3 regions of the Solibacillus sp. FSL H8-0538 genome follow, and region 3 is predicted to be linked to each of the others. Evidence: riboswitches for the same ligand, from Rfam matches in the RefSeq annotation. Region 3 holds a riboswitch; each other region holds the start of a gene.
What was found. Region 3 has a riboswitch for cobalamin ahead of MHH87_RS11175 (ribonucleoside-diphosphate reductase subunit alpha). Riboswitches for the same ligand answer to the same signal wherever they lie in the genome.
Positions count from the first base shown of each region.

Region 1 (4,476 bases), 1.8 Mb from region 3:
GGTATTGAAATACCAAAAAAGATTGTTGTGACCGCTCCAACTGATGCACCTGATGAAATCCCTAATGTATATGGATCAGCGAGTGGGTTTTTTAATAATCCTTGGAATGCTGCTCCTGCAATCGCAAGTGATGCGCCGACTAATACGGATAGTACGACTCGCGGCATACGGATTTTCCATAAAATACTGTAGGCAACCGGATCTGTTTCCTTATCCCATAACGTTGAGAGCGGAACATCAACCGACCCAAATGAAATTCCAAACCAGATGCTCATCAGCAATACAGCAAGGGAGCAACTATACGAGATGAAATACTTTTTATTCACCGAAAGCCTCTGGGTAAACTGCCTTCGCAATCGATTCGACACCTTCAGCTAAACGTGGACCTTGTCTGCTTGTTGTATCACCATCAACTAATATAACCTTCCCGTTTTTTACCGCATCCATTATCGCATAGGCTTCATTTGTGTTAATTGATTCAATATCATTTTCATATGTCACAATAATTGTATTTGGGTTACTTGCAACAAATTGCTCTGAGCTATACATCGGCCAACCGTCTGTCTCCACTGCATTTTTAACACCGATTATTTGTAGCATTTCATCGATAAACGTACCTGTACCCGCCGCATAAATATCCGGGTCTGTCCCTACTACAACAAACACTGATTTAGCTTCTAGCCCAGCTACCTTCTCTTCAATATTTGTCAGCTTTGTTTTAATATCCGCAATAATTTTTGTCGCTTCCTGTGACTTACCTGTTAATAAACCGATTTGCTCAATCGTTTCATATGTTTCATCAAAATCAACAGCATCTTTCACTACAAATACTTTTACACCTGCTGCTTCAAGCTGTGCAATCCCTTCACCCATTACATATAAACCTGATTCATGCGCGAACACGATGTCTGGTTGCAATGCAATAATTTGCTCTAAATTAAATTCTATACCACCAACGCGCTCTTTCTCTGTAACTGCCTCTGGAAAATTATCATAGTCATTCACACCAATAATTTGTTCATCTAATCCTAAACTAAATAAAATTTCTGTATTCGACGGGATTAACGAAATAATTTTCTTTGGTGCTTGTTCAATCGTTATGTCGGTCCCTTGTGCATCAGTTACAGTTACTGGGAATGCTTGCGCTACATCTTCTATTTCAGATGTTTCTTCAACTTGCAAGGAATCTTCTGCTGTATCACCGCTACATCCAACTAACATCAATACCGCTAATATTGCGCTTAACCCTAATTGCCAAAACTTCTTCATCGTAATTCCTCCTAATTTTTGCCGCAATAGAATGACCACATCTCACTCCAAAATAAGACGAGATGGTGTCTTTTGTTATATGGTTAAAAAAAGTCATACTTACTTAACCACAAAAAAAAGCCTCTCCATGGACAGAGAGACTGAGACTAGCTAATAATCGCGCAAAAAAACACTGTTAAAAGCCATCTTCCTATCCGCGTAGGTCCAACTGGTGTACGTAAAGGCAGGTCTCCTGGCTTATGCATCAAGCATTTACTGCGCCTTCCCTTTACAGTGGCATTGTACAGTAAACTAGCATTTACAGTGGCGGGACCGCATCGGAATTGCACCGACTTCCCTTTTACTTCCTACCACCGCAGCGGCAAGAACCTTTACTTTGATTATCCAATTATGTAACAGTATTTATTATAGCGGAAATCAGAAAAAAGTGTACGTATAATCCGCAAGAGTTTTCTGACAATTAAATTTGGTAATCAAATTCTTCTGGTAAAACACGTCGTAGGAATTGTTTTGTACGATCTTCTTTCGGCTTCACAAAAATTTCATGTGGTGAGCCTTCTTCTATTATGTTCCCGCCATCCATAAAGATGATGCGATTTGCTACATCACGCGCAAAGGACATTTCATGCGTCACGACTAGCATTGTCGTTCCTTCTTTGGCAATATCCTTCATGACACCTAACACTTCCCCAACAAGCTCCGGATCCAACGCCGATGTTGGTTCATCAAATAAAATAATGTCAGGATTCAACGCAACTGCGCGCGCAATCCCAACACGTTGCTGCTGCCCACCTGAAAGCTGACTTGGATACGAATCGTATTTTTCCGAAAGTCCTACTTTATTTAATGCTTCACGCGAAATTTTATACGCCTCTTCTTTGTTCATGCCGCGTCCAATAATTAGCCCTTCTGCCACATTATCAAGTGCGGTTTTATTATTAAATAAATTATAGTTTTGGAATACGAAAGCGGTTTTTTTGCGAATCGCAAGCACATCTTTCTTGGACGCATCATTCAAATTGACGTGAATCTCACCGAAATTTGCTGTTCCTTCATCTGCGCGTTCTAAAAAGTTGATGCAGCGGAGAAGCGTTGTTTTGCCTGAACCACTCGGCCCTAAAATCACGACGACATCTCCTTGATCAATCGTTAAATCTACACCCTTTAAAATTTCGTTTTTCCCAAATGATTTATGGATGTTTTTAATTTCTAACATTTGACTTCCTCCTTATGCACCTACATATTTATAACGACTCAAACGTTTTTCGTACCACTTAAATAAATATTCAACCGTCATACACACAATTAAGTACACAATAAAAATATCAATATATGCCTCTAAATAATTGTAACCAAAGTTTGCCGCTACTTTTGCTTTCAATGTGATTTCCTGCAATGAAATCGCGTATCCAAGTGACGTCGCTTTGATTAAATTTATTGTCGCTGTACATAAATTCGGCATCGCAGCTACGAGTGCTTGAGGGATAATGATGCGGCGGTACGCTTGTGGTGTCGTTAAACCAACAGAATGCGCCGCCTCTAGCTGGCCTTTATGTACCGTTTGTAAGGCAGAACGGAATACTTCGATTAAGACCGCTGCTGTATTGAACGAGAAAATAATAAACGCATACCAAAGCGGATTAATATCATAAATCGCATAGTCAATATTATATTTCTTGAAAATGCCATCTAAAATTAACGGTATACTTGCATACAGCACGAAAATTTGAATAATAACCGGTGTCCCACGAACAAAGGAAATATATATTTTTGTAAAGAAATTCAGTACCGGTATTTCATGAATTCGTGTCAGTGCTAATAAAAATCCAAGTGGTACAGCAAAAGCCATTGCCACAACTGTTACAAGGAGCGCAACAGGTACACCACTTAATGCAACAAAAAATGTATTGACTAAAAAATCCCAGTTTATAAAATTCATGTTGTGCGCCTCCTTAAGTTGTTTTTAATGGCTGCTTCCCCTTACTAAATGCTTTCTCCAGTAAAGCGAAAATTTTCTCAATTGTAATCGATAAAATCCAGTAGATCACAGCGAGTGCAATATAAATTTCTAAAGTATGTGTGCCATAATTATTTGCAATAATCAAGTTTGCTTTGCCGACGATATCAATAAATCCGATCGTATATGCAAGTGCTCCTTCTTGCAGCACCGAAATAAGTCCGTTACCAAAGTTCGGTAAGGCTACGACAAAGGCTTGCGGGAAAATAATTCGGCGATACGCTTGAAAGGGAGTTAATCCAACACTTACTGCCGCTTCAAACTGCCCTTTATCAATGGCCATATAGGATGAACGAATGACTTCAGACATCATTGCCGCAAACTGTAAGCTAAACGTAATGACAACGAAAACGCCTGTCGATACACTTTGCAGGTCTATACCGAATAGATTTTCAGAAAAGGCTGGAATGCCGTAATACACAAGAAATAATAAGACGATGGATGGCGTACAACGCATGATCGTTGTATAGCCATTCGCTAAAAACTGAAGAACTCTACTTTTACTAAGCTTCGCCGCAGCTAATAGTAAGCCTAAGAACGAACCAAAGATGACCGAAAAGGCTGCAATGTATAATGTCACCCATAAATATGGAATTAACGTTGGCAATGCAGACGAAATATACGATAAATCAAAATATTTTTCCACTCGCTACCCCACCACTCTCCACTGTATTTAAAAAGCTGCTTGAGCGCAATGACTCAAACAGCTCGCTTTGTTAACGGTTTACTGACTCTAGCACTTCAAATAAGTCTTTCCCGTAAAATTCTAAACTTAGCTTAGATAATGCATCAGTTTCTTTAATTTCAGCAATTGCTTTATCATAAGCATCTGCAAATTGTTGTTCTTTTTTATTGAATAATGGCCATGTTTTAATAACCGCAAATTCGTTATAAACGACTTCATCTTTTAAGTTGTAGTAGGGGCCACCTTCTGTTAATACTTGCCCTGTGAAACTACCTTCAATAATAACACCGCCATCAACGCGCCCTTCATTTACCCATTGCACAACGTCTACTATGAAGTCTTCACCCGCTTGTAATTTAACCTCGTTACCTGGATTTGCTTCATTGTATTCGGCGATTACTGTGTACTGTGCGTTGTTTGCCGCGATTGGCGCTAACGTATAGCCCGCTGATGCAAAATCACTTAAGTTTTTAATATTTGCATTTTCTTTTTTCAGTACTAACCC
Region 1 is NZ_JBBOPI010000001.1:549,935-554,410, reverse strand. Features, by position in the region: gene MHH87_RS02610 (FecCD family ABC transporter permease) at 1-326, opposite strand, end outside; gene MHH87_RS02605 (ABC transporter substrate-binding protein) at 319-1,269, opposite strand; cobalamin riboswitch at 1,475-1,657, opposite strand; gene MHH87_RS02600 (amino acid ABC transporter ATP-binding protein) at 1,730-2,485, opposite strand; gene MHH87_RS02595 (amino acid ABC transporter permease) at 2,498-3,208, opposite strand; gene MHH87_RS02590 (amino acid ABC transporter permease) at 3,222-3,932, opposite strand; gene MHH87_RS02585 (transporter substrate-binding domain-containing protein) at 4,003-4,476, opposite strand, start outside.
Region 1: it holds a riboswitch for cobalamin, as region 3 does, so the genes downstream of both, MHH87_RS02605 (ABC transporter substrate-binding protein) here and MHH87_RS11175 (ribonucleoside-diphosphate reductase subunit alpha) in region 3, are expected to answer to the same signal.

Region 2 (4,476 bases), 2.2 Mb from region 3:
TGAGAAAACATTGGCACCTAAAGTAGTTAAACCACCATGCGCTAATAGTAATGATTGGAATAGTAATACGATTGATCCGATGACGCTCATCGCAAGTGGGCCGAATAGCATCGTTCCTAAGCCAACCCCAGTTGGATGTGAACAGCTCCCTGTAACAGAAGGGATTTTTAATGCAGACAAGACGAATGCAAATGCGCCGGATAATCCAAGCAACATTTTTGTTTCAGGATGTTCTGTGATTGTTTTTCGAATAGAACGTAGACCTAAAATAAAGAAAGGTAGCGAAATTAATGACCAAAAAATGGCCCATTGTAACGGCAAGAATCCTTCCATAATGTGCATTGCGTATGCTTGTTTAGGAATAAATAGTAGTGCAATTGAAAAATAACTCAGTTTCCAAAATTGGTTTTTCATGTGCTTCCTCCTTTTTTGACGACAAAAAGTGCGCAAAAAAGCACTTTCGCTGTGGAGGGAAAGTGCATGAGAAAAAAGCTTAAAATAGCCTTTTTTCCACACCTATCCTCGTAGGTTGAAATGTTCGTAAGTCTGTTGGCAGGTCTCCTGGCTCATCATCAACACGCCTCACACCTTCCCGTTTTAAAAACAGTGGTATTTTGTGAGTTGCTCCGATTAACAGTGGCGGGACCGCGACGGATTTGCACCGTACTTCCCTTTTAAGCTAAGTTACATTAGCACCAAAAAACGATTCAATTGTCATCTTCGGCAATTAGTGTACCACCATAAAAAAAATTTGGCTATTATATTTTTTAGAACATTGAGATTTCTATGTATTTGTAATTTTAGCACGTAAAACAAAGAATTAAATTGTACTGCATACGGAAATAAAATCTTTTTATTAATGAATAGTTGTGGTATTTTAAAATAAGCATTAAATTCAGAAAACAATAAAAATATAATATAGCGAAATTATTAAGTGCTCGAAAAATTCGAGGTAAAAGGGAAACTAGTAGAATTCTAGTACAGCCCCCGCTACTGTAATAGCTGATGAAATCATGAGACCACCATGTATTTGGGAAGGTGTGAGAGTAAGGTGAAGCTTAAGTCAGGAAACCTGCTTAGTAATGTTGTGAAAATTTTTCGGAGGGAGAAATTTAGGCAAAGTAGTATACGATCATGTACTACTGTTTTTGTAGTGCTTTTTTTAATAAATGAGCTGCAAGCCTTTACTCTCTTTTTGAGAGTAAAGGCTTTTTTATTGCGTATTTTTAGGGGGAACAACAGTGCAAAAGGGGAAAATTTTCGTAGTCGGTTTTGGACCTGGAGACTATGAGCATATTACGAAACGAGCAGTAGATGCGTTAAAGCAAAGTGATTTTATTATTGGTTATAAAACGTACGTGGAATTAATAGAGCATCTTGTTACCGCTAAATCGATTGTTAGTACAGGGATGACAGAGGAAGTATCGCGTGCACAAGAAGCAGTAAGGCAGGCGGAGGCAGGAAATATTGTGTCGGTTATTTCAAGTGGCGATGCCGGCGTTTATGGAATGGCAGGGCTTGTGTATGAAGTACTTATTGAGCTTGGTTGGACGGAGAAGGATGGCATCGCGGTAGAAGTAGTACCAGGAATTTCAGCGATTAACTCTTGTGCAAGCTTACTCGGCGCACCAGTTATGCATGACTCTTGTACGATCAGCTTAAGCGACCATTTAACACCGTGGAAAATTATTGAGAAACGTATTGAAGCGGCGGCAATGGCGGATTTTGTGATTGCTTTTTATAATCCGAAAAGCGGTCGACGTACACGCCAAATTGTTGAAGCACAGCGAATTTTATTGGAATATCGTTCGCCTGCAACACCAGTCGGGCTAGTGAAAAGTGCCTACCGAGAGCGTCAAGAAATTGTAATGACGACGCTTGCAGAAATGTTAAATCATGATATTGGGATGTTAACGACAGTTGTTGTTGGGAATTCATCCACATTTTTCTACGATAATAAGATGATTACACCACGTGGCTATCAACGTAAATATACACTTGGTGAAGAAAAGCAACCCCTTCGTCCACATCAACGCTTGAAAAAAGAAGCGGAACCATGGGCAATGGATCAGGAAACGGGGGAAGCCGCGAGTGGATATGAGCAAATTTCCGTGCAAAAAATAAAAAAGCCAAAGAAATCATCGCTTGAGATGGCATCACTAGCACTTTCACTTGTGACAAAAAAGCCCATAACGTCGTCTAAAACGTATATTCAACAAAGCATTGAATCCATTTTTGAAGTGGCAGTTAGTCCAGGGGTAGCTAATAAATTTTTCACATCTGAGCAAATGCGTACACTCGCAGACATTGTAGGCGAGAACGGGACGATGGAATATACGCCTGAGCATCAAATTCATTTGAAAATTCCAACGGATGATCCACAAGCGATTGTGGATGCGCTTCGCCAGGTTGAATTTTTAGTCGCTCCAATTGGCGATGTAGTGAATATAAAGGCATGTGATTTTTGTTATGGGGAAAAGGCCGAGTCGATTCCTTATGCGGAGCAACTACAGGAGCAACTTGGTGGACTGAATTTACCTAAGCAATTACATATTGGCTTCAACGGTTGTGGTATGGCTTGTTACCGTGCAGTTTTTGATGATATTGGAATTGTCTATCGAAAAAGTAAATTTGATATTTTTCTTGGCGCGAAGCCCGTTGGACGGACAGCGCATGCAGCACAGCCGGTTGTAGAAGGATTAGAGCCGGAGCAGCTTGTATCCCTAATAACAGAAATTATTAATGAATATAAAGCAAACGCACATCCAAATGAAAGATTGTTCAAATACTTCAAGCGTGTGAAAAAGATTTTGAACTTCGACTATCAAGATATGATGACAAAAATTAAAGTCGAGCCGGCCCCGTGTGGTGATTAGGAGGAGCTTTCATGATTTTATTTTTAGCGGGCACGAGTGATGCGCGTGCATTAGCGGTTCAATTACAAAGTAAAGGGTACGAGTTACTCGCAACAGTCGTAACAGAATCAGCAGCAACGAGCTTGCAAGAAGCGGGTATTGCGCATCGAATTGGTCGCTTATCCGCAGAGGAAATGCAGGAGCTAGCAATAAGTATCGGTTGCAAGTGCATTGTAGATGCGAGTCACCCATTTGCGGAGGAAGCATCGAAGCAAGCAATGGTAGCTGCAAAAGAAGTAGGCATTCCCTATATTCGTTATGAGCGTCAGCAACAGAAACATGTACATCCACTTATTACAGAAGTGGATAGCTATGAGGCAGCTGCAAATCTTGCGTTGCAAAAAGGTGGCACGATTATGCTGACTACCGGTAGTAAAACGCTCGCAACGTTTACGAGTGTTCTACTGCAGCAAGAAGGCATACGCGTTATTGCACGCATGCTACCGAATCTTGAAAATATGGAGAAATGCCAAGCGCTTGGTGTCATGCAACGCGATATTGTGGCAATACAGGGTCCTTTTTCGCAGGAACTAAATGAAGCACTATACAAGCAGTATGGTGTCACATTGATGATTACGAAGGCAAGCGGAAAAGTAGGTTCAGTAGATGAAAAAATTGAGGCTGCACTTGATTGCGGCATTGAAACAATTGTGATTCAGCGCCCGAATATTCGTTACGGGCAGCAATTTGTAGCGTTTGAAGAAATTGAGCAAGCAATTCAACAACTATTTTAGGAGGAATATACATGAATTTTAATACAGACTTTACACCATTAACGGTAGACCCAGACAAAATTTATGATTATAGCTTTAGCATTATTAAAGAAGAAATGGGAGAGCACCATTTTACAGATGAGCAGTGGATGGTTGTACGTCGTATTATCCATGCTTCTGCAGATTTTGAATTAGGCCGTAGTGTACTGTTTACACCGGGTGCAATTGAAGCAGGGATACAATCTATTTTAGCGGGACGACATGTTGTGGCTGACGTACAAATGATCGAGAGTGGTTCAGGCCGCAAACGTTTCCAAAAGCATGGCGGGGATTTACATTGCTATATTGCAGACCCAGAAGTGTGGACGGTAGCGAAGGCACAAAATACAACACGTGCAATAATTTCTATGCAAAAAGCAGTACGTCTGCAAGAAGGTGGCATATATGCAATTGGAAATGCACCAACCGCTTTATTGGAACTTATTCGCTTAATTAAAAACGGGGAAGCAAAACCAGATTTAATTATTGGTATGCCAGTTGGTTTCGTATCCGCAGCAGAGTCAAAAGAAGAGTTAGCTAAACTAGAAGGGATTCCGTTCATTACAAATGTTGGGCGTAAAGGCGGCAGTACGGTAACGGTTGCCGCATTAAATGCGATTTCCCTTTTAGCTGACGAACGAGCGAAAAAATAAGCATATGCGCAAGCCAGAAAGAGATCCAAAGGAAATGCGACATGGCTATACAACGGGCGCTTGTGCAACAGCGGTAACAAAGGCCGCATTAACTGCTTTACTAACAACAGAAGAGCAAGAAACAGCGACGATTCATTTACCGGTTGGTCGAGATGC
Region 2 is NZ_JBBOPI010000001.1:143,599-148,074, forward strand. Features, by position in the region: gene MHH87_RS00690 (energy-coupling factor ABC transporter permease) at 1-414, opposite strand, end outside; cobalamin riboswitch at 535-715, opposite strand; cobalamin riboswitch at 916-1,094, shown strand; gene cobJ (precorrin-3B C(17)-methyltransferase) at 1,242-2,876, shown strand; gene cobK (precorrin-6A reductase) at 2,888-3,649, shown strand; gene MHH87_RS00705 (precorrin-8X methylmutase) at 3,661-4,320, shown strand; gene MHH87_RS00710 (cobalt-precorrin-5B (C(1))-methyltransferase) at 4,325-4,476, shown strand, end outside.
Region 2: it holds a riboswitch for cobalamin, as region 3 does, so the genes downstream of both, cobJ (precorrin-3B C(17)-methyltransferase) here and MHH87_RS11175 (ribonucleoside-diphosphate reductase subunit alpha) in region 3, are expected to answer to the same signal.

Region 3 (4,476 bases):
ATCAGTGCCTTCACTACTCGTAGCAACAGTGATTAATGTAGTACTTGTCATGGTTGTGATGCCAATTTTAAAACCAATCGTACAAAAACAAGGATTACAATCATGAGAAATGCAGTAGCTATTGATGAAATGATTGTCACAATTGATAATGCCGGCTGTATTGGTGAAAAGGAAGCTGACCTTGTGCAGGTACCAAATGAAGTAAATGCTTATTTTACAGCGCGTGTGGCCGTACTTGAGCAGTGGTGCGCAGGAGCTAAGCCAGCGCAACTTCTGCTTGCCAATTTTTCGGGCAATGATGCATGGGACGGTTATTTGCGCGGCTTTCAGCAAGTTTTTGATGAAATAAGTGAGCCGTTGCCACCAGTAACAGGTTCTAGTGAATCCAATTTTGAGTCGCTGCAATCGGGTTTATCGTTAACGATTATTGGGCGTCCGACGTTTCATGTAACAAAAATAGATTGCCAATTTTTCCTAGTAGGTATGCCACTCGTTGGAGATGCGGTTATAGCGAACGCGCAAAAGGTGGCTAAGCTAGGAGAAATTCATACGGCACTGCAAGCGAATATCGTTACAGCAGTGTGGCCAACTGGTTCAAAAGGAATTGGTGCAGAAATTGAGCGCTTTATCGGAGCAGGCTATACATGTGACATTGATTTACAATGCTCAGCAGGGCCATCCACGGCAGTACTTGTCGCAGTGCGCGAAGAGTTTGTGGAAAAATTTAATAAGTTAATAACAGCCCCGGTGAAGAAAATTTACCGTGCGTGAAATTTATGAAAAATCATTTTTACAGCATAGTTTCAGCGCATATCCCCGTTTTTAAAATGGCACAAAAAATATAGTGCTTGAAGTGACATTAATACGTGTGATACAATGACATGAGTTTCTAACGATACAATATATAGTGTTTTGTTTATTAAGGTTCTACTATATGTAGATTAAAAGGGAAATCAGTGAGATGCTGATGCTGTCCCCGCAACTGTAACGCTGACGAATATTCAATAGCCACTGTACGAAGGTACGGGAAGGTGAATGATGAGGATGAAGCGAAGCCAGGAGACCTGCCTTGTAAACAATTTGCGCATTTCTTCGGGGGCTAGGAAATGGAAGCGAGAGCTCTCTTTTCAGTGTGCTTCTCTTTCCATTTCTTATATAAGCGAATCCTGTTAAATGCAGGATTCGCTTTTTTGTGGATAAAAAATGAAAATTTATGTTATTCACAAACGAAAGAACATCATCTCTTTTTATATTTGGGGGAGATGTGTCTTTTTTAAAATGCAAAAAGGATGTGTCAGGATGATTGAGGTAAAAGATGAGCAGCAAGTAGTAGAAAATTTAATCAAAGAATTCGGTGAGGAACAGCTCGAACAATTTATTCGTTTTTCAGCAAAATGGCGACGTAAAAATGAACAAGCGACATATGCACAATGGACAGATGCGTGCATTTTAGAAACGATTAGTTATATTGACGAACAGGAGCCATACTGGACGTTTGTTGCCGAGCGCCTGCTACTTGAAAAAATATATGAAGCGCAGAAGCAAAAATTTAATATAGAACAGCCGTATGCCGATTTCAGTGGTTGGATTGAGGTGCTTGTTGAAAAAGGTTTACTAAACGAGTTACTCATTCAACAATATTCAAAAGCCGAGCGCCAATTACTAGGCACAATCATTCAGCCTGAGCGCGACCAATACTTCACATACATTGGCCTACGTACATTAATGGACCGCTATGTTGTGCGTGATTTTGACGGTACAAATGCGGAGCTCCCGCAACAGCGCTGGCTAATTATTGCGATGACACTCATGATGCATGAAACGGATAGTCGCCTGCAAAAAGTAGAAGAGGCGTACTGGGCATTAAGTAATTTATATATGACAGTAGCAACACCGACATTATCCAATGCGGGGAAAACACATGGCCAATTATCAAGTTGCTTTATCGATACTGTGGATGATAGTTTACAAAGCATTTATGACACGAATACAGATGTGGCGACATTGTCTAAATATGGTGGCGGAATTGGTGTTTATATGGGCAAAGTGCGAAGTCGTGGTTCATCAATTCGTGGCTATAAAGGCGCATCAAGCGGCGTTCTTCCTTGGATTAAACAATTAAATAATACCGCAGTTTCAGTTGATCAGCTTGGACAGCGACAAGGTGCGATCGCAGTTTATTTAGACGTTTGGCATAAAGATATTTTAACGTTTTTAGATTTGCGACTTAATAATGGTGACGAGCGTATGCGCGCACATGATATTTTCACTGGTGTATGTTTGCCCGATATTTTTATGGAGGCAGTGGAAGCACGCTCAAATTGGTATTTATTTGACCCACATGAAGTGCGTACATTGATGGGCTATTCTCTAGAAGATATTTATGATGAGCAACGTGGTGAAGGAAGCTTCCGTACTCGTTACGCGGAATGTGTTGCACATCCATTGCTTTCAAAAGAAACAATCCCGGCGATTGAAATCATGAAGCGCATTATGCGTAGTCAGCTTGAAACTGGCGTACCGTTTATGTTTTACCGTGATGAGGTGAACCGTAAAAATCCGAATAAGCATGCGGGAATGATTTACTCGAGTAATTTGTGTACAGAAATTTTTCAAAATATGTCACCTACACAGTTTGAGTCGGTAACTTTAGAGGATGATGTCATTGTGACACGCCGTAAGCCAGGTGACTTTGTTGTATGTAATTTAAGTTCGGTCAACCTTGGTCGTGCAGTGCCAGCAGGTGTCCTTGAGCGCTTGATTCCGATTCAAGTACGTATGCTTGATAATGTTATTGAACTAAATACGATCCCAGTCGTGCAGGCAGATCGCACAAATAAACGTTACCGTGGCATCGGCCTTGGGACATTCGGCTGGCATCATTTACTGGCACTTAAGGAAATTGCTTGGGAAAGTGATAAGGCAGTTGATTTTGCAGATAAGCTTTACGAGGAAATTGCGTATTTAACAATTCGTGCGTCGAATGCACTCGCTCAAGAAAAAGGCGCTTATCCACTATTCAAAGGCTCAGACTGGCAAACGGGTGCGTATTTTACAGAACGCGGCTTAACGGATGAAAAATGGCGTGAGCTTGCACAGCTAGTCGCAGCAGGCGGACTCCGTAACGGTTATTTAATGGCGATTGCACCGAACTCTTCAACGTCAATTTTAGCGGGCTCGACAGCAACCATTGATCCTATTTTCCAAAAGAGCTACTCCGAGGAGAAGAAGGACTATAAAATCCCCGTAACTGTGCCAGATTTAAATGCTAAAACAACTTGGTATTACAAGTCTGCTTACTTTATCGACCAAGCATGGACCATTAAACAAAATGCAGCGCGAGCGAAGCATATTGACCAAGGCATTTCACTCAATATTTATGTACAAAATACGGTTAAAGCAAAAGAGCTACTGCAATTACATTTAGATGCATGGGGAAGCGGCATTAAAACGACGTATTATGTACGTTCAACATCGGACGAAATGCTTGAATGCGAGTCTTGCTCAAGCTAAGGGGGAATTACTGTGGAAGTAACGAAACGTAAATTAATGGATAAAGAGGCACCAAACCGTTCGACAGCAATTGTGAACGGGCGCTCTTCAAATATTTTAAACTGGGATGATGTGCGTTTTAGTTGGGCCTATCCGAAATACAAAAAAATGCTCGGTAATTTCTGGACGCCATTTGAAATTAATATGAGTACAGATGTGAAGCAGTTTCCAACGCTAAATGTAGATGAACAAGATTCGTTTCTAAAAATTATTGGACTTCTGGCATTACTTGATAGTATTCAAACTGATTTTGCCGGTAAAGTTGCGGACTATTTAACCGATTCTAGCCTAAATGCGCTTATGATTATTTTAGCGCAGCAGGAAGTAATCCATAATCATTCCTACTCGTATATATTATCGAGCTTGGTGACGAAGGATATGCAGGATAAAACATTTGATTTTTGGCGTACGGAGCCTGTGTTACAGGAACGTAATGATTTTGTCTTTAAAGGTTATGCGGCATTTTCAGAGGAAGCAAATGTTCAAAATATGCTTCGTGCCATCGTTTATGATGTTATTTTAGAAGGGCTGTTTTTCTATTCTGGCTTTGCGTACTTTTACCATCTTGCACGCAAGCAAAAAATGGTTGCGACAAGTACGATGATCAATTATATTAACCGCGACGAGCAGCTACATGTAGACTTATTCGTGAAAATTTACAAAGAGCTAGTAGAAGAATATCCGCAGTACAATACACCTGAGTGGGAAGCTGAAGTACAAGCCATTTTTCGTGAGGCAGCAGCGCTTGAAGTTGGCTGGGCTCGAGAAGTCATTGGCGATAAAATTGATGGGCTAGATGTAGAAGATGTCGAGGACTATATTTACTTTTATGCGAATGTCCGCTGTCATCAGCTTGGTTATGAGCGCCCATTTGAAGGCTACCGCAAAAACCCGTTAAAATGGATTAAAGCTTATGAGGAAGTG
Region 3 is NZ_JBBOPI010000001.1:2,345,102-2,349,577, reverse strand. Features, by position in the region: gene MHH87_RS11185 (ECF transporter S component) at 1-106, shown strand, start outside; gene MHH87_RS11180 (hypothetical protein) at 103-771, shown strand; cobalamin riboswitch at 905-1,086, shown strand; gene MHH87_RS11175 (ribonucleoside-diphosphate reductase subunit alpha) at 1,300-3,513, shown strand; gene MHH87_RS11170 (ribonucleotide-diphosphate reductase subunit beta) at 3,520-4,476, shown strand, end outside.